Regions from separate parts of the Proteus sp. G2626 genome, predicted to be linked through region 3. Evidence: predicted binding sites of a transcription regulator. Region 3 holds the regulator's gene; each other region holds the start of a gene.
The links. Region 3 encodes PurR, which represses purine synthesis genes. Its sites were predicted from a motif close to CANGCAAACGTTTGCNTG; they were not measured.
Positions count from the first base shown of each region.

Region 1: the regulator PurR is predicted to act here: its motif matches at 1,692-1,709, upstream of purL (phosphoribosylformylglycinamidine synthase).
Region 2: the regulator PurR is predicted to act here: its motif matches at 4,163-4,180, upstream of purH (bifunctional phosphoribosylaminoimidazolecarboxamide formyltransferase/IMP cyclohydrolase).

Region 1 is NZ_JAABNH010000026.1:27,830-33,931, reverse strand. Features, by position in the region: gene purL (phosphoribosylformylglycinamidine synthase) at 1-1,610, opposite strand, end outside; gene mltF (membrane-bound lytic murein transglycosylase MltF) at 1,875-3,332, shown strand; gene GWJ05_RS11210 (fimbrial protein) at 4,175-4,723, shown strand; gene GWJ05_RS11205 (fimbria/pilus outer membrane usher protein) at 4,904-6,102, shown strand, end outside.
Region 2 is NZ_JAABNH010000008.1:141-6,242, reverse strand. Features, by position in the region: gene GWJ05_RS04380 (HU family DNA-binding protein) at 130-402, shown strand; gene GWJ05_RS04375 (DUF1481 domain-containing protein) at 447-1,109, shown strand; gene purD (phosphoribosylamine--glycine ligase) at 1,134-2,423, opposite strand; gene purH (bifunctional phosphoribosylaminoimidazolecarboxamide formyltransferase/IMP cyclohydrolase) at 2,436-4,025, opposite strand; rRNA gene GWJ05_RS04360 (16S ribosomal RNA) at 4,642-6,102, shown strand, end outside.
Region 3 is NZ_JAABNH010000027.1:111,276-117,377, forward strand. Features, by position in the region: gene cfa (cyclopropane fatty acyl phospholipid synthase) at 1-588, opposite strand, end outside; gene punC (purine nucleoside transporter PunC) at 895-2,112, opposite strand; gene punR (DNA-binding transcriptional activator PunR) at 2,231-3,133, shown strand; gene purR (HTH-type transcriptional repressor PurR) at 3,156-4,181, opposite strand; gene cydH (cytochrome bd-I oxidase subunit CydH) at 4,450-4,533, shown strand; gene sodB (superoxide dismutase [Fe]) at 4,671-5,249, opposite strand; gene GWJ05_RS13045 (sulfite exporter TauE/SafE family protein) at 5,543-6,102, opposite strand, start outside.

The sequences.
Region 1 (6,102 bases), on a different contig from region 3:
CTCATTCCCGGCTCATCATTTAGAACGTCACGTAGTTCAAAACGACCACCACGACCACCATCATTCACTAACTCAGGCATTGCATTAGAAAGGCCACCAGCCCCTACATCATGAATAAATAAGATAGGGTTATCGTCACCTAACTGCCAACAACGATCGATAACTTCTTGGCAACGTCGCTCCATTTCTGGATTGTCACGTTGAACAGACGCAAAATCTAAATCCGCATCAGATTGCCCCGAAGTCATAGAAGAAGCCGCACCGCCACCAAGACCGATATTCATAGACGGACCACCTAATACGATCAACTTAGCGCCAACCGTAATATCCCCTTTTTGAACATGATCTTCACGAATATTACCAATACCACCAGCTAGCATAATTGGCTTATGATAACCACGAATTTCAACACCATTATGGCTATTGACTTGCTCTTCATAGGTTCTGAAATAACCTAATAAGGCGGGGCGACCAAACTCATTATTAAATGCGGCTCCCCCTAATGGTCCTTCAGTCATAATATCTAGCGCATTAACAATACGTTCTGGTTTACCAAAGTCTTCTTCCCAAGGTTGTTCAAACCCAGGAATACGTAAGTTAGAAACCGAAAATCCAACTAAACCCGCTTTAGGTTTGGCGCCACGCCCCGTTGCGCCTTCATCTCGAATTTCACCGCCAGAACCTGTTGCAGCACCTGGCCATGGTGATATTGCGGTTGGGTGGTTATGTGTTTCCACTTTCATCAAGATATGTACTGGCTCTTGATGATAGTGATAATGCCCTTTTTCTATATCCGGATAAAAACGCCCTGCCACAGAGCCTTCCATCACAGCTGCATTATCTTTATAAGCTGACATGACATAATCAGGTGTTTGCTCAAACGTATTTTTAATCATTTTAAATAATGATTTATCTTGAGCTTTACCATCAATAATCCAATCTGCATTAAATATTTTGTGGCGACAGTGTTCAGAGTTAGCTTGTGCAAACATGTAAAGCTCAACATCTGTTGGATTACGTTGCAAACGGTTAAAAGCATCGACTAAATAATCAACTTCATCATCTGCCAGTGCTAATCCCATTTCAATATTTGCTTTCACTAATGCATCTTTGCCTTTAGTAAGCACATCTATCGTTTTTAATGGTGCTGGCGTTTGCTCTGCAAAAAGTGCATTCACATCGTGATAATTTAAGAAGATGGCTTCCATCATTCGGTCATGAATCAAACCATAAAACTGTTGCCACTGAGTCTCTGTCATCGTACCGCATTCAATAAAATAAGCGATACCACGTTCAATTCTGACTACCTTGGCTAAACCGCAGTTATGTGCAATATCTGTTGCTTTAGAAGACCAAGGTGAAATAGTTCCTGGGCGAGGTGTCACTACTCGCATTTCCCCAACAGGCTCATGCTCTGTTAATGAAGGCCCATAATGCAGTAATTGGCTTAATTTAATGTGGTCATCTTCAGATAACTGCCCTTCCACTTTTGCGAAATGAACAAATTCCGCATATATACCTTGTACAGGAAGGTCATTTTCCTGACATTGAGTGAGTAATTTATTAATACGAAACGCGGATAAAGCGGGGGAGCCACGCAGGATTTCCATAGTATTGAGTTCTCTCTTTTAGCAGCTAGCCTGATCAATCATTCAGGGGAAACGCACCTAGTATAATAGAATAACCGCCCAGACGAAACCGTTTGCGTGAACAAAATAACGGCATTTAACTTAGTGTGTTTTAATGATTAATTGGTGTAATCAAGTTGCGTATTGCCAATATGTTAAGCAAAATGCTCGATTACTGGAAATTTATCCATGTTAAGATAAGAACTTTACACACAACAATAAACAACGTTAACGAGAAATAACCTATTGAATAATATAAGGATAAACTATTTCGTTATCGTTATCATAGCGCTCTTTTCAGCGGCAATTATTGCGTTGAATATCTCATGGCCTGATAGGCAAAAAGCGCAGATAAATAAGATTTTATCTCGTGGTGAGTTAAGAATTAGTACAATGTCTTCACCATTGATAACGATGAACGATAAAAAGGACCCCGTAGGTTTCGATTATGAATTAGTGAAACGCTTTGCTGATTACCTAGGCGTGAAGCTTGTCGTTAATATGCGGACAAATATCAACCAAATGTTTGATGATCTGGAGAACAATAAAGCAGACTTTATCGCAGCAGGATTACTCTATAACAAAGAAAGATTAGAGACGACACGCAGTGGGCCAGCTTACTTTTCAGTATCCCAACAATTAATTTACCGTAAAGGGACATTAAGACCACGTAGCTTTGATGCACTAGATGGGCGCCTTGTTGTCACAGCAGGTTCAGCTCATGCAAGTTTATTGCGTACACTAAAAGAAACGCAATACCCCGAGCTTGAATGGGAAGAATCAGACAATCAAACAACCTTACAGTTACTAGAAGAGTTATCAGAAGGCAAGATAACCTATGTTTTAGCAGACTCTATCAGTGTTGCAGTACAACAACGTATTCATCCTAATGTTGCTATAGGGTTTGAAGTGACTGAAAGCCGTCCTCTGACATGGTATTTACCTGATAGCGAAGATAATAGTTTATATGCAGCCATGCTAGATTACTTCAATCAATTATCTCAAGAAGATGTATTAGCACGATTAGAAGAAAAGTATTTTGGTCATGTTGGTTCATTTGATTACTTTGATACTATCTCTTTTATTACTGCAATTGATTCTATTTTACCAAACTATCAGCCTCTTTTTGAAAAATACGCGGATACCTTTGATTGGCGATTATTAGCAGCAATGGCATGGCAAGAATCGCATTGGGATCCTCATGCAACATCACCAACTGGTGTTAGAGGTCTCATGATGCTAACACGTCCTACTGCATCAAGTATGGGCGTCGCAGATAGGCTTGATCCCGAGGAAAGTGTTCGTGGCGGTGCTCAATATCTTAAACATCTTCTTTCTCGTTTACCTGATTCTATTCCTGAAGATGAGAAAATTTGGTTTGCATTAGCCGCCTACAATATGGGTTTTGGTCATATGCTTGATGCCAGAAGACTGACTGAACAACAAGGTGCAGATCCTGACAGTTGGTTAGATGTAAAATCAAGATTACCGCTACTGAGCCAAAAGAAATATTATGTTGACCTCCCCTATGGCTACGCAAGAGGACATGAAGCCTATCGCTATGTTGAAAATATTCGTCGATATCAACTCAGTCTTGTAGGCTACCTTCAAGCTAAAGAGAGTAAAAACAAAATTCTATCTAAAGACAAAGAAAATAATGAAGATACAGAACAAGAGAAATCATCATTAACATTAACTCAATAACCACTTTGTCATTACCCCTTCAATTTAAAGAATGACGCATCTCACAACTGTTCAGCCTCTTTTATAGAGGCTTACTCTGACTTAACATTTTTATCGTTTAATTTCTAATATTCGATGATGGTTTTCCCTCACCAATATGCTCTTAATATTTTCTTAATCTTAGCAATTGTTACATTCTCTCTTACCTTTTTTTAACCAAAATTAGAAAAAAACCGTGTTAAAAAATGTAACACTTATTAGTTAAAAAAACTCATTATGTGAGTGAAATGTATTTAAAATAGCCTAATACGTCTTTTTTTGATTATCAGAATAGGGAAAATATAAGAAAAAATTAACTTAAATACGTAGGAATTATCTCATTAGTTATTATTCGTTTTATGATTATTCTTGTTATAAAAACTTTATTCGTAATAAAAATTAACCTAATACCCACATTATTAGCATATAAACCTTTGAATTATATATATTATGATATTCTATAATTGATTTTATTAATTTTCTTAAAGTAATGTTAATAACATTACTTTTTATAAAGTTAAAATAATGTTAATTGTATTGTCTATTAAATTTATCTGCCTGATGAAATTTTTCACCCGTAAAGTGAGTAATAAAAAGAATAAACCTATATAAAACTCTATTAATGTGGAATAGGCCAGATTAAATCTGAAATTTGAGCAAACTAACAAAACGTTATATCAAATAGAATGCCTTTGTTGATATCATATAAACCAGCCATTATTCGAAACAACTCGAAATATAATGCAAATCAAATTTTATATTCCGACATTAATATTATTTTTTCATAAATAATAATACGCACGATCTTCAAGGGATTATCTATAATGAAACTGAGTAAAATTGCTTTAGCCGCTGCTTTAGTCTTTGGTATTAATTCTGTTGCAACTGCTGAAACTCCTGCACCAAAAATTGGTGCAACTAAAGGCGAAATTCAATTAAAAGGTGAAATTGTTAATTCAGCTTGTGGATTAGCCGCTTCTTCAAGTCCAGTTATTGTTGATTTCAGCGAAATCCCAACATCTGCATTAGCAAATATGCAAAAAGCGGGTAACGTTAAAAAAGATATCGAATTACAAGACTGTGATACTACAGTAGCAAAAACAGCTACAGTTAGCTATACACCAAGTGTTGTTAATGCCACAAACAAAGACTTAGCATCTTTCGTTTCTGGCTCCGCGTCTGGTGCAGGTATCGGCTTAATGGATGCAGGTAGCAAATCAGTTAAATGGAATACAGCAACAACACCAGTACAATTAGTTAATGGTGTTTCAAAAATTCCATTTGTTGCTTACGTTCAAGCTGAATCAGCAGACGCGACTGTAACGCCAGGTGAATTCCAAGCCGTTATCAACTTCCAAGTTGATTATCAGTAATCGTTTTATTTATTTAAATTAATTAAATAATAAATTACTGCATTAACGCAGGGGATTTCCTCTGCGTTAAATTTGATAAAACACTTCAAATTAATAAAAAATAAAAATAAAAAGTAATTAAATAAATATTCATTATTTAATTAATTAGTTTCTATTTAATTAATAACTAGGCGTTTATTCATGTTAATTTCTTATTTTCACAGCACAAAATGGAAAAACATTTGTGCCATTTTGCTATTGTGCTTAGCGTTTTTCGCTCAAGCTGAGCAAGATGATTCTGTGGAATTTAATATTCACATGCTAGATGCAGAAGATAGAGATAATGTCGATCTTTCTCGCTTTGCCACTTCTAATTATATTATTCCAGGTATGTACTACCTGGATATCCGTATAAATGGACGAGATTTTCCTCGTCAAAACATTAATTACGTTGAAGTGAAGCCTAATTATTCTGTTGCTTGTATTGATCCATCTCTTCTAAAGAAATTAACGATTAATGAAGAAAATCAAAAATTTATTGAAGAGATCTCACCTAATTGTTTCAATATTAATCAACTCCCCGGTATCACCATCAAAAATGATGGCGGTATTCTTGATATTGTTATTCCTCGTTCATTAATGAAATACGAAGATGCCGACTGGACCCCACCCGAATTATGGGATCCGGGCATATCAGGGTTATTACTTGACTATACCTTAACAGGAACATCAATTCGTCCGAATAAAGGTCACAATAACAACTCACTGACAGGTTATGGGCAAACGGGTATTAATCTTGGTGAATGGCGTTTACGGGCTGAATACCAAGGAAATTATTCATCTGAATACGCCTCAAACAATAGTTTTGATTGGAATCAGATCTACGCTTATAAACCACTTCCTAACCAAGCAGCAAAATTAACGCTTGGTGAAACTTATTTAAACTCTCAAGTCTTTGATAGTTTCCGTTTTACTGGTGCCAATATACAAAGCGATGAAAGAATGTTGCCCCCCTCTTTACAAGGTTATGCGCCAGAAATTCATGGTATTGCAAATACCAATGCTAAAGTCACGGTAACCCAAAATGGCCGTTTAATTTATGAAACAACCGTACCTGCAGGCCCTTTTGCCATTAAACATCTTCAAAATACAGTACAAGGCCAACTCGATGTCAGAGTTGAGGAGCAAAATGGCAAAATAAACGAATTTCAAGTACAAACTGCGAATCTACCTTATATGACACGACCTGGCTCCGTGCGTTATAACACATCATTCGGTCAGTCATCGCTTAATAACCATAAAATGCAAGGCCCTGTTTTCTATCAGGGTGATTTTTCATGGGGAATGAATAACACCTGGTCTCTTTATGGTGGTGTTTTGTTAACAGCCAAAGATTACAA
Region 2 (6,102 bases), on a different contig from region 3:
GTATGTTCTACATTGGGTACGAAAAGAAGTGGCTCAGGTGTTTTACTTAATTCATCTTCTTAAAAAGATAAGTTAAGTTTTTTCACCAGATGTTTTTCAAACGATAAAACATACTTTAAGGACTATTTTATGAACAAAGCTGAATTAACCGAATCAGTTGCTGAAAAAGCGGATCTGACAAAAACTCAGGCAAAAGCTGCTATTGAAGCGTTTATCGACTCAGTAACAGGTGCTCTGAAAGAAGGCGATTCTGTACAGTTAGTTGGTTTCGGTACATTCAAGGTAAATCACCGTGCAGAGCGTACTGGCCGTAACCCGCAAACGGGTAAAGAAATTAAAATTGCAGCAGCTAATGTTCCTGCATTTACTGCCGGTAAAGCACTGAAAGACGCAGTAAAATAATTCCTTTGAACGGAATGAACAATAGAGGGGGATTTACTCCCCTTTTGTTGAAACGACAGGGGCTGTTAGCAATAGGATCTGCTTTTTTGCTCAGCGCCTGCTCCTCGACTGTACAACTCCCTGAATTTTCTGCAACCGGTTATATTGCGGACGAAGGTGTTGTGCGACTATGGCGTTTAAATAATAAAGCATCAGAACCTCAAGTAATTATGAGCGTTTATAGCTTTTATAAAAAACCAGAAACTGTCATTACATTCTATGAGTACCGCCAAAATAGTCTTTGGCAAGTCCGCTCCGAAGTTATTAATCCAAATGATCCCTCATCTTGGCACCTTCGTTTAAATAAACGTGGTGAAGTTATTTTCATGCAACAAGAAAAGCACCAACAAAAACGAGCATTAACAGAAGATGAACGTTTAAGAATGGTGTTCGCTGCAAGCAAAGAGCGTGAGATTAGCGAGGTATTGACCATTGGGAAAGTGAATTTAGTACAGGGTGTCTGGTATCAGAATACAATGACAACATGTGCTGGTGAGAAGGTGAGTGTTTCATTTGAAGCACCAGAGCAGCGTTGGTTAAAAATGAGAACGCGTAATTCAAGTAAGCCAGTTTATGTGGCTTGGCTTGATTCACCAGAAGGTAAGCAGTTACTTATGGTTGCAGAACATGATTTCTGTAAATGGGAGCCAACAAAAGAGAGTTTGTGATGACTCCCTTTTGCCGTCGTTAATCTATTTCTTTAAGCGTGCAATCGCTCGATAGCCGATATCATGGCGATAAAAACAACCGTCCCAATGAATACCTTTCGCTAAAGCATAAGCATTTTTTTGCGCTTGCTCGATATCATCACCTAACGCCGTCGCACATAAAACTCTTCCACCGGCGGTGATAACATCTCCTTTATTATTTAGTGTTGTTCCTGCTTGAAATACTTTTGCTGTTGATGATGGTGTTGTTGTTAAACCTTCAATAACATCGCCTTGACGATAATCAGCAGGATAACCGCCTGCAGCAATGACTATACCTAAAGCAGGGCGAGGATCCCAAATAGAATCTTTACCTTTTAAATTACCTTTTGCTCCAGCTAAGCAAAGCTCAACTAAATCAGATTGCATACGCATCATAATGGGTTGGGTTTCAGGATCACCGAAACGGCAGTTAAATTCGATAACCTTCGCAACGCCATGTTTATCAATCATCAGTCCTGCATAAAGGAAGCCTTGATAACGATGACCTTCAGAGGCCATTCCTTTTACTGTTGGATAAATGATTTTTTCCATTACTTGCTGGTGGATCTCGGAGGTAACAACGGGTGCAGGTGAATATGCTCCCATTCCTCCTGTATTAGGGCCAGTATCTCCGTCACCAACACGCTTATGATCTTGACTTGTTGCCATTGGAATAACGTGCTCACCATCAACCATGACAATAAAACTGGCTTCTTCACCATCAAGAAATTCTTCAATAACAATACGATGCCCCGCATTACCAAAGGCATTGCCTGCTAACATATCCTTTATGGCGTTTTCAGCCTCGGATTGTGTCATTGCAACAATAACGCCTTTGCCTGCGGCCAAGCCATCTGCTTTAATCACTATTGGCGCACCTACTTTATCTAAATATTCTAATGCAGGTACTATTTCAGTGAAATTTTGATAATTCGCCGTTGGAATTTTGTGGCGAGCTAAGAAATCTTTAGTAAAAGCTTTAGAACCTTCTAATTGAGCAGCACCTTTTGTTGGGCCAAAAATAGTCAGGCCTGCATCTTTAAAAGCATCAACAACACCAATAACAAGCGGTGCTTCAGGGCCAACAATGGTTAAATCAATTTTATTTTCTAGGGCAAATGCGACTAATGCAGGAATGTCTGTTGCGTTAATTGCGACATTTTGCACACCTTTCTCTAATGCAGTGCCTGCATTACCAGGTGCAACAAAGACTTGGGTAGCCAGCGGCGATTGAACCGCTTTCCATGCTAAAGCGTGCTCACGGCCACCATTACCAATAATCAAAATTTTCATATCAATACCCTATTAATGGCGGAAGTGGCGCATATTGGTGAAAATCATTGCGATATTGTGCTCATTGGCAGCGGCAATTACTTCATCATCACGAATTGAGCCACCTGGTTGAATAACACAAGTTACACCGGCAAGTGCTGCTGCATCAATACCATCTCTAAAAGGGAAGAATGCATCTGATGCCATTGCGCAACCAGCAACTTCTAAACCTTCATCGGCCGCTTTAATTCCTGCAATTTTTGCAGAATAGACTCGACTCATTTGTCCTGCACCAATGCCAACAGTCATATCATTTTTCGCGTAAACAATGGCATTTGATTTTACGAATTTAGCGACTTTCCAACAGAAGAGCGCATCTTTTAGCTCGCGCTCACTTGGCTGGCGTTGAGTGACGATTCTTAAATTTTCTTCTTTAACCATGCCCAAATCACGATCTTGCACTAAAAGTCCACCATTGACTCGTTTGAAGTCAAAAGCTGGTTTTGTCTCTTGCCATTGGCCACACGCTAATACTCGAACATTAGGTTTGGTTGCTAAAATAGGTAAAGCATCTTCATTAATAGAAGGAGCAATAATCACTTCGACAAATTGTCGTTCAATGATCGCAGTTGCTGTTTTTGTATCTAATGGGCGATTGAATGCGATAATACCGCCAAAAGCAGAGGTAGGATCTGTTTTAAATGCGTTGTCATATGCTTGTGTGAGCGTATTCGCAATAGCTACACCGCAAGGGTTGGCATGTTTCACAATAACACATGCTGGCTCGGCGAAGGATTTAACACATTCTAATGCGGCATCAGTATCAGCGATATTATTATAAGAAAGCGCTTTACCTTGTAACTGGGTTGCAGTAGCGATAGATGCTTCCTCTATATTCTCTTCTATATAGAAAGCCGCTTGCTGATGAGCATTCTCACCATAACGCATATCTTGTTTCTTTATATAGTTCAGATTTAATGTGCGAGGGAAGATACCTGATGGTTGTGAAGTATCACTATAATAAGGTGCAACTTTTTGGCCGAAGTAGTTTGCAATCATGCCGTCATAAGCTGCGGTGTGCTCAAAGGCCTTAATTGCTAAATCAAAACGAGTATCTAGAGTAAGACTATTTTCGTGATTATCCATTTCTTCAATCACTCTTTCATAGTCGTTACTATTTACTACAATCGTTACATCTTTATGATTTTTTGCCGCAGAGCGAACCATTGTCGGCCCACCAATATCAATATTCTCCACAGCATCGGCTAATGAGCAGTCTGGGCGAGCGACTGTTTTAGCAAAAGGATAAAGATTCACGACGACCATATCGATAGGACGAATTCCATGTTCGTCCATGATTGCATCATCTTGTCCACGACGACCTAAAATACCACCATGTACTTTAGGGTGTAGCGTTTTTACTCGGCCATCCATCATTTCTGGGAAATTCGTATAATCCGAAACTTCGATAACAGGTAAGCCAGCTTCAGCTAATAGACGAGCAGTTCCACCTGTAGATAAGAGTTCTACATTTCTTTCAACAAGTGCTTTAGCAAATTCTAAAATACCTGCTTTATCAGACACACTTAAAAGCGCACGGCGGATAGGACGAAGATGTTGCATGAATTTTATCCCTTGGGTTTGGTATAACGGTAGTAATGGTGAAGTTAAATCACATTAATACAATGAAATTGTGTTTGCTTAACTAACATTTCAGAAGATAGACACAAAATCAATCTTACTTAATAGGTCTCTATAATAACGCAAACGATTGCGTTTGACATGCTAATTTTATGTAAAAAGGATGTCTGTGGATAAAATTGTTGATAAGTGCGTATAACTAAGGGTTTTGCTGTGGAATTGAGCAAACGATTTTTTTTCTTAAAAAAACTATTGCCAGCCTCAGAAAACTCCCTATAATGCGTCCTCGTTGTCACGGAACAGGGCGCTAAGCGAACTGACTGAGAGAACAAAGAAAAAAGTGTGAAGCCTTGAAAATAAACGCTTGACACGAAATGAGGAAGATGTAGAATGCACCTCCTCGCAACAACGCAGAAGACCGGAAACGGCAGCGAATGTTGCACTGCTCTTTAACAAATTATCAGACAATCTGTGTGGGCACTCGCAGAGACGATATCTTCTAAAATATTAGATGTATCAAGTCTTGAAGAGTGAACAACAAAAGTAAATTCATTTATGAATAGCTAAGTTTTCGATTTCTTTGAGCATCAAACACTTTTAATTGAAGAGTTTGATCATGGCTCAGATTGAACGCTGGCGGCAGGCCTAACACATGCAAGTCGAGCGGTAACAGAAGAAAGCTTGCTTTCTTGCTGACGAGCGGCGGACGGGTGAGTAATGTATGGGGATCTGCCCGATAGAGGGGGATAACTACTGGAAACGGTGGCTAATACCGCATGACGTCTACGGACCAAAGCAGGGGCTCTTCGGACCTTGCGCTATCGGATGAACCCATATGGGATTAGCTAGTAGGTGAGGTAATGGCTCACCTAGGCGACGATCTCTAGCTGGTCTGAGAGGATGATCAGCCACACTGGGACTGAGACACGGCCCAGACTCCTACGGGAGGCAGCAGTGGGGAATATTGCACAATGGGCGCAAGCCTGATGCAGCCATGCCGCGTGTATGAAGAAGGCCTTAGGGTTGTAAAGTACTTTCAGCGGGGAGGAAGGTGATAAAGTTAATACCTTTATCAATTGACGTTACCCGCAGAAGAAGCACCGGCTAACTCCGTGCCAGCAGCCGCGGTAATACGGAGGGTGCAAGCGTTAATCGGAATTACTGGGCGTAAAGCGCACGCAGGCGGTCAATTAAGTCAGATGTGAAAGCCCCGAGCTTAACTTGGGAATTGCATCTGAAACTGGTTGGCTAGAGTCTTGTAGAGGGGGGTAGAATTCCACGTGTAGCGGTGAAATGCGTAGAGATGTGGAGGAATACCGGTGGCGAAGGCGGCCCCCTGGACAAAGACTGACGCTCAGGTGCGAAAGCGTGGGGAGCAAACAGGATTAGATACCCTGGTAGTCCACGCTGTAAACGATGTCGATTTAGAGGTTGTGGTCTTGAACCGTGGCTTCTGGAGCTAACGCGTTAAATCGACCGCCTGGGGAGTACGGCCGCAAGGTTAAAACTCAAATGAATTGACGGGGGCCCGCACAAGCGGTGGAGCATGTGGTTTAATTCGATGCAACGCGAAGAACCTTACCTACTCTTGACATCCAGCGAATCCTTTAGAGATAGAGGAGTGCCTTCGGGAACGCTGAGACAGGTGCTGCATGGCTGTCGTCAGCTCGTGTTGTGAAATGTTGGGTTAAGTCCCGCAACGAGCGCAACCCTTATCCTTTGTTGCCAGCGCGTAATGGCGGGAACTCAAAGGAGACTGCCGGTGATAAACCGGAGGAAGGTGGGGATGACGTCAAGTCATCATGGCCCTTACGAGTAGGGCTACACACGTGCTACAATGGCAGATACAAAGAGAAGCGACCTCGCGAGAGCAAGCGGAACTCATAAAGTCTGTCGTAGTCCGGATTGGAGTCTGCAACTCGACTCCATGAAGTCGGAATCGCTAGTAATCGTAGATCAGAATGCTACGGTGAATACGTTCCCGGGCCTTGTACACACCGCCCGTCACACCATGGGAGTGGGTTGCAAAAGAAGTAGGTAGCTTAACCTTCGGGAGGGC
Region 3 (6,102 bases):
ACCAGTAACAGAAACACCAAAATGTTTTGCTGCGTAAGCAGCAAGTCCACCCCAACCACAACCGATATCGAGTAAAGTCATACCAGGTTTTAAATCTAATTTTCGGCAAATAAGATCTAATTTATGTTCTTGAGCTTGCGCTAAGTTATCTGCATCTTTCCAGTAACCACAGGAATATTGCATATTTGGATCAAGCATAGCTGTAAATAAATCATTACCGAGATCGTAATGTTCTTTACCAACCATCCATGCACGTTTTTGTGTTTGTAAATTAAAAAGGCGGGCTGTTGCAATTTTTAAGATATCACGCAGGTTTTGCGGAAGTTTATTTTCAAGACCTGCACGTAATACTTTATGAAAGAATATATCAAGTCGTTCACAATCCCACCAGCCGTCCATATAGCTTTCACCGAGACCTAATGAGCCTTGTTGCAATACTCTTTTATAAAAATTTTGATTGTGAACCTGAATATCATAAGGTTCTGAGCCATTGACTCGAATATCTGCGTGAGTTAATAGTTCTATAGCGATCCTTTCGTAAGGATCATTGGAGGTCTTTCGGCCTTCTTCTACACAAGATGTACTCATATACTCTCCGGCGTAAACTAAGCGGGTTTTGAGGCATAAAGTTAAGAAAGGATGTGCACAGATTGACAGTATTAAAATGATATTGTGTTCAATAGTGATTGAACGAATAGAATTAATAAGACGACTAATCTGACATAATCAGCTAATAATCTGTTTAATGCCTCAAAATCCGAAAGAAAAATAAATAAAACGCTATTACAACGTACAGGTAAGTATAGAGATGTGAATTGTTTTTCTCTAGAAAATAAAAGGGCCATTTTTTATAAAAAGGCCCTTTTAAGATAATTCTTAAAATAGAGGAGGTAATTATTCTACTGTTTGAACTGTGTGTTTGGTAACGGATTTATTACGCTGAATAAAGTAACCAACTGCCATTGGGAGTGCCGTTAACGCCATAATTGCGGTGGTGTTAATCAGAGGTTGCTGGCTGATAAATGCAGACACGATAAAACTTGCTAAGCTACAAAGACCCAGTTGAAGCGCATTTTGTAATGCGGCAGCTTTACCACTGATTTCAGGATAAGCCGATAAAGCATTAGAGACGGCAATCGGATAAGATGCACCATTCATTGCAGCCATAATACAGAATGGAATTAAGATCGTGGTTAGTGTTGGCTCAGTAAATTTAGCAACAAGATATAACGCAGTCATGCTAACGGCATAACCTATTAACAGAAGCGGTAATAATGTCTTACCCGTTATTTTTGACAGTAAAATACGACAACCATAACCGCCGACCATAAATGCAATAGTTTGTGGAATATAGCTTAAACCGATATCCTGTGGTGAATAACCCATCTTCTCAAGAATGATTGGTGAGCCAGCTAACCAAGCAAAGAAACCAGCACTACAAGAAGCGTAAACTAATACGTTACCTGTGTAGAGCGGAGATTTTAGTAAAGTTATAAATGAAGCAGAAGATTGATTTGCTTCTGTGACTGATTTTTGTTTAATGTTTTTTAACATTAATGTAGGTAGCATTAATACCAGCGTCACCGCCATTAACAGCATAAAAATCATGCGCCAGCCACCATGATTTAACAACGATGCACCGATTAAAGGCGCCAATGCTGGTGATAATGCAACGAGTGGCATTATTAGAGCAAAAACGTGCTGAGCGCGAGATTCATCAAAACGGTCAATAACAAGTGCTTGCCAAATAACAGCAGCAGAACAGACACCGAAAGCTTGTAGGAAGCGCATAGCAAGCAAGCCGGTTGCACTTTCAACCCACAGCATGCCAAGACAGCCTAAAGCGAAAAGACCTAAACCGATAAGAAGAATAGGTTTACGACCCACTTTGTCAGAAAGTGGTCCCCAAAGTAATTGAGCAACAGCAAAACCAAATAAGAAGATACTTAAGCTATTACTAATAGCACCTTCACTGATAGAGAGTTCACGTTGCATCATACCAAATGCAGGTAAATACATATCAATAGCTAAGTAACCTAACATACTCAAACCTGCTAGGTACACCATAAAGCTCATAGGTGTTTTTGATTGTGTGGATGTTTTAGAATTCATTTTGTTTTCTATGCTATGTGATGTAGAACATTTTAGGTATTGTAACGAAGACTTATTTTACTTGTGAAACGGGAATATTTGGTTAATGCTGTGAAAAATTTTCAAAGGAATAAATGCTATGTGGTCAGAATACTCTTTAGAAGTTGTTGATGCAGTCGCCAGAACGGGAAGTTTTAGCTCCGCTGCTCAAGAATTGCACAGAGTGCCCTCCGCTGTTAGTTACACTGTTCGACAATTAGAGGAATGGCTTGCTGTTCCTTTGTTTGAGCGTCGTCACCGTGATGTGGAATTAACCGATGCAGGTAAAATTTTTATCAAAGAAGCGCGATCTGTTATCAAAAAAATGAATGACACTCGACATCTTTGTCAACAAGTTTCTAATGGGTGGCGCGGTCAATTTAGTATAGCAGTTGATGGCATTGTTAAACCTGAAAGAACACAACAACTTATTCTCGATTTCTATCGCCATTTTCCTGATATTGAGTTGTATGTCTACCCAGAAGTATTTAATGGAGTGTGGGACTCTTTAGTGAATGGTCGTGTTGATTTAGCTATTGGTGCGACAAGAGCTTCACCGATTGGTGAACGTTATAGTTTTAGGGATATGGGATTTATGCCTTGGCGCTGTGTTTGCCACGTTGATCACCCTTTAGCTAAAGCACAACATCCATTAACGGATGACGAAATGCGACCTTATCCTAGTTTATGTTTAGAGGATACATCACGCAGTTTACCCAAGCGGGATACTTGGGCATTAAATAATCAACGTAGAATGGTTGTACCAACCTGGGATATGGGGCTTGAATGTTTATTAGCGGGATTATGTGTAGGGATGGTGCCTTGGCATCGTGCTGAACCATTGATAGCCCAGGGTAAGCTAGTTACTTTAACCCTCGCACAGCCATTGCCAGACAGCCCATGCTGTCTGACGTGGGTCGATAAGAGTGAATCGCCCGCTTTAACGTGGCTGTTAGATTATCTTGGAGATAGCCAAACCTTAAATGAGGAATGGCTTCGCTAGAAATCGGCGTTCTGAATAAGTCTTAGCGACGATAGTCGATAAAAGGACCATCAGCAACTGAACGGCGCTCGACTAATCGAGGGTGTACTTCGATTGTTTGAGCGTCTTCGCGTTTGTTAACAATGCGATCAAGTAACATTGATAAGGCCATCTGACCTAAGCGTTCTTTGGGCTGGTGGACTGTGGTTAATGCTGGGGTAAAATAACGTGCATTACGAATATTATCGTAACCCACAATTGAAATATCGAAAGGAACACGTAAACCTAGCTCATCAGCCGCACAGATTGCGCCCATTGCCATAACATCACCGCCACAAAAAACAGCAGTAGGGCGTTGTTTTTGATTTAACATTTGATACATCGCTTTATAACCTGACTCAGGCTCAAAGTCACCTTGTACAATCCATTCATCTTTTACTGTGATCTTGGCTTCTTCCATCGCTTTTAAAAAGCCTTGTAGACGACCACCACCAGTATTGCGTTCTAATGGCCCAGGAATAATACCAATATCACGATGACCTCGTTCGATAAGGTAACGGCCTGCGATATAACCACCATGAAAAGCGTTATCGATAATGGTGTCTGTAAAGTCGCCACGAGCTTTACCCCAATCCATGACAACCATGGGAATATTACGATAGCCTTCTAAAAGAGTCAGAAGGTGATCGGGATATTCAGAACACATCACTAATAATCCATCAACGCGTTTTTGTGCCAACATCGCTAAATAGGCTTTTTGTTTATCAAGATTATTATGTGAATTACATAAAATCAGTGTATAGCCTTTGCTATAACAACTGTTTTCAACTGCTTCAATCACCTCAGCAAAGTAAGGAGCTTCACTGGACGTGGCTAACAGGCCAATGGATTTGGTGTGATTAACTTTCAAACTACGCGCAACGGCACTAGGCGAATAATTTAATTCTTTTATAGCGGCCCAAACTGCTGCCCGTGTGTTCTCAGCAACAAAACGTGTTTTGTTGATCACATGAGAAACAGTCGTGGTTGATACGCCTGCGCGTTTTGCCACGTCTTTTATTGTTGCCATGGTGTGGAAAACTCCTGACCTTCATTGGTCTCTTTTATCTAATTTTGTGGTTTAACTGCCAGTATAGTCATACATAGGGCAAACACTGGCAATAATTTAGCGATTAGCTATGAATTTTGTATGATCTAGCTCAAAAGTGAAAGTATTAATCAATGTTATAAATTGTGCACTGGTCGCTATTTTAGCAAATTTTGATATGTGATAATATTTAACCATGGTAAGGTTATGGTTAATAACGTGTATTATAATCATATTGAGGGAGATATAGATGGATACGGATCTGAAATTTGGTTTGAGCACAGCAGTCGCAGCGCTTGTTATGATCGTTTTATTTTCAACTATGTTGTTCTAATCACTGTTTTATAAAATATCCGATCAATTTAAATAATAGATTATCGAATATCTGAATATAACAAAGGGCCCAAGGCCCTTTGTTATTTTGTCACCAAAAATGAATTGCAATCACTCACCTTTGATAATCAAGCTCAATTAAGCTAGGTTAGCTTCAACAAATGACCAGTTAACCAGAGCCCAGAACTCTTCTAAGTATTTAACACGCGCATTGCGGTAGTCGATGTAGTAAGCATGTTCCCATACGTCTACAGTTAACAGTGGTTTATCTGCACCTGAAACGGGGGTTGCTGCATTAGATGTGTTAACAATAGCGACAGAGCCGTCAGCTTTTTTAACTAACCAAGTCCAACCAGAACCGAAGTTTTTCGCCGCTGCATCGTTAAATTGCTTTTTGAACTCTTCGAAAGAGCCAAATGCTTTGTTGATAGCATCAGCAATTTTACCTGTTGGTGCGCCACCTGCATTTGGTGCTAAACAGTTCCAATAGAAAGTGTGATTCCATACTTGGGCTGCGTTATTGAAGATCCCGCCATCTGTAGATTTGATAATTTCTTCTAAAGATTTGTTTTCTAAATCAGTGCCTTTAACCAAGTTGTTTAAGTTGGTTACATAGGTTTGGTGATGTTTACCATAGTGGTATTCTAATGTTTCTTTAGAGATGTGTGGCTCAAGAGCATCTAACGCATAAGGTAATTTTGGTAATTCGAAAGACATTGCGTACTCCTTTATACTATCTATTTCGGGTTTTGTGCCTGAAATCATTTCATCATAATCATCTGAATTGATAAAATGAGGCAAATGAATTACTAAGTTGTTACTATTTTGCTAATTATTTTAACAAAAATCTGCTGAAATAACAGCTAAATATCTTTTATCTATAATTATAAGCCATATAGATTAGTAATACTCATAAGAGTATATCCCGCGAGGTGACTCGTAAAGTAGTAAAAATTGACAGTAATAAAAGAAAATAATTTTGCTTTTTTCAAAATATTTCTTTGAATTGCTTATTCTATAATAAGCGTATACATCATTTTCACCACGACTAAAAATAGAAATAATGCAAATATTTGGCGAACTCTTAGTATGGGAAGTCGATAAGCAACTTTAACACCGACTGGTGCGAAGAGTACGCTAGTAATGCTTATTCCGATAAAGGCAGGTAAATAGATAAAACCCAAGTAATAATCATCAATATTTGTTTTATTCCAGCCATAGACAATCCCCATCGTTGTGCCTATTGAAGCAATAATGACACCAATCATAGAAGAAGTTGCAATGCATTTACGTGTATTAAATCCCCAATGGCTTAAAAGAGGAATGGTAATCGTGCCACCAGCAATACCAATAAAACTGGATATAAAGCCAATTAAAGAGCCGCCACGGGTTAAGGTTGGTTTTGAAACTATGGGATCTTTTACATTTTCAATACGTTCAGATTCTTTCTTCTTAGTTAATAACCCATAAATGGTATATATCATGAAAATACAGAACACGATCTGTAAGAGCGTGTTTGACATTTTTTGTACCAGAAAAGTGCCTGCAAGCATACCTATGATCGTGCCGA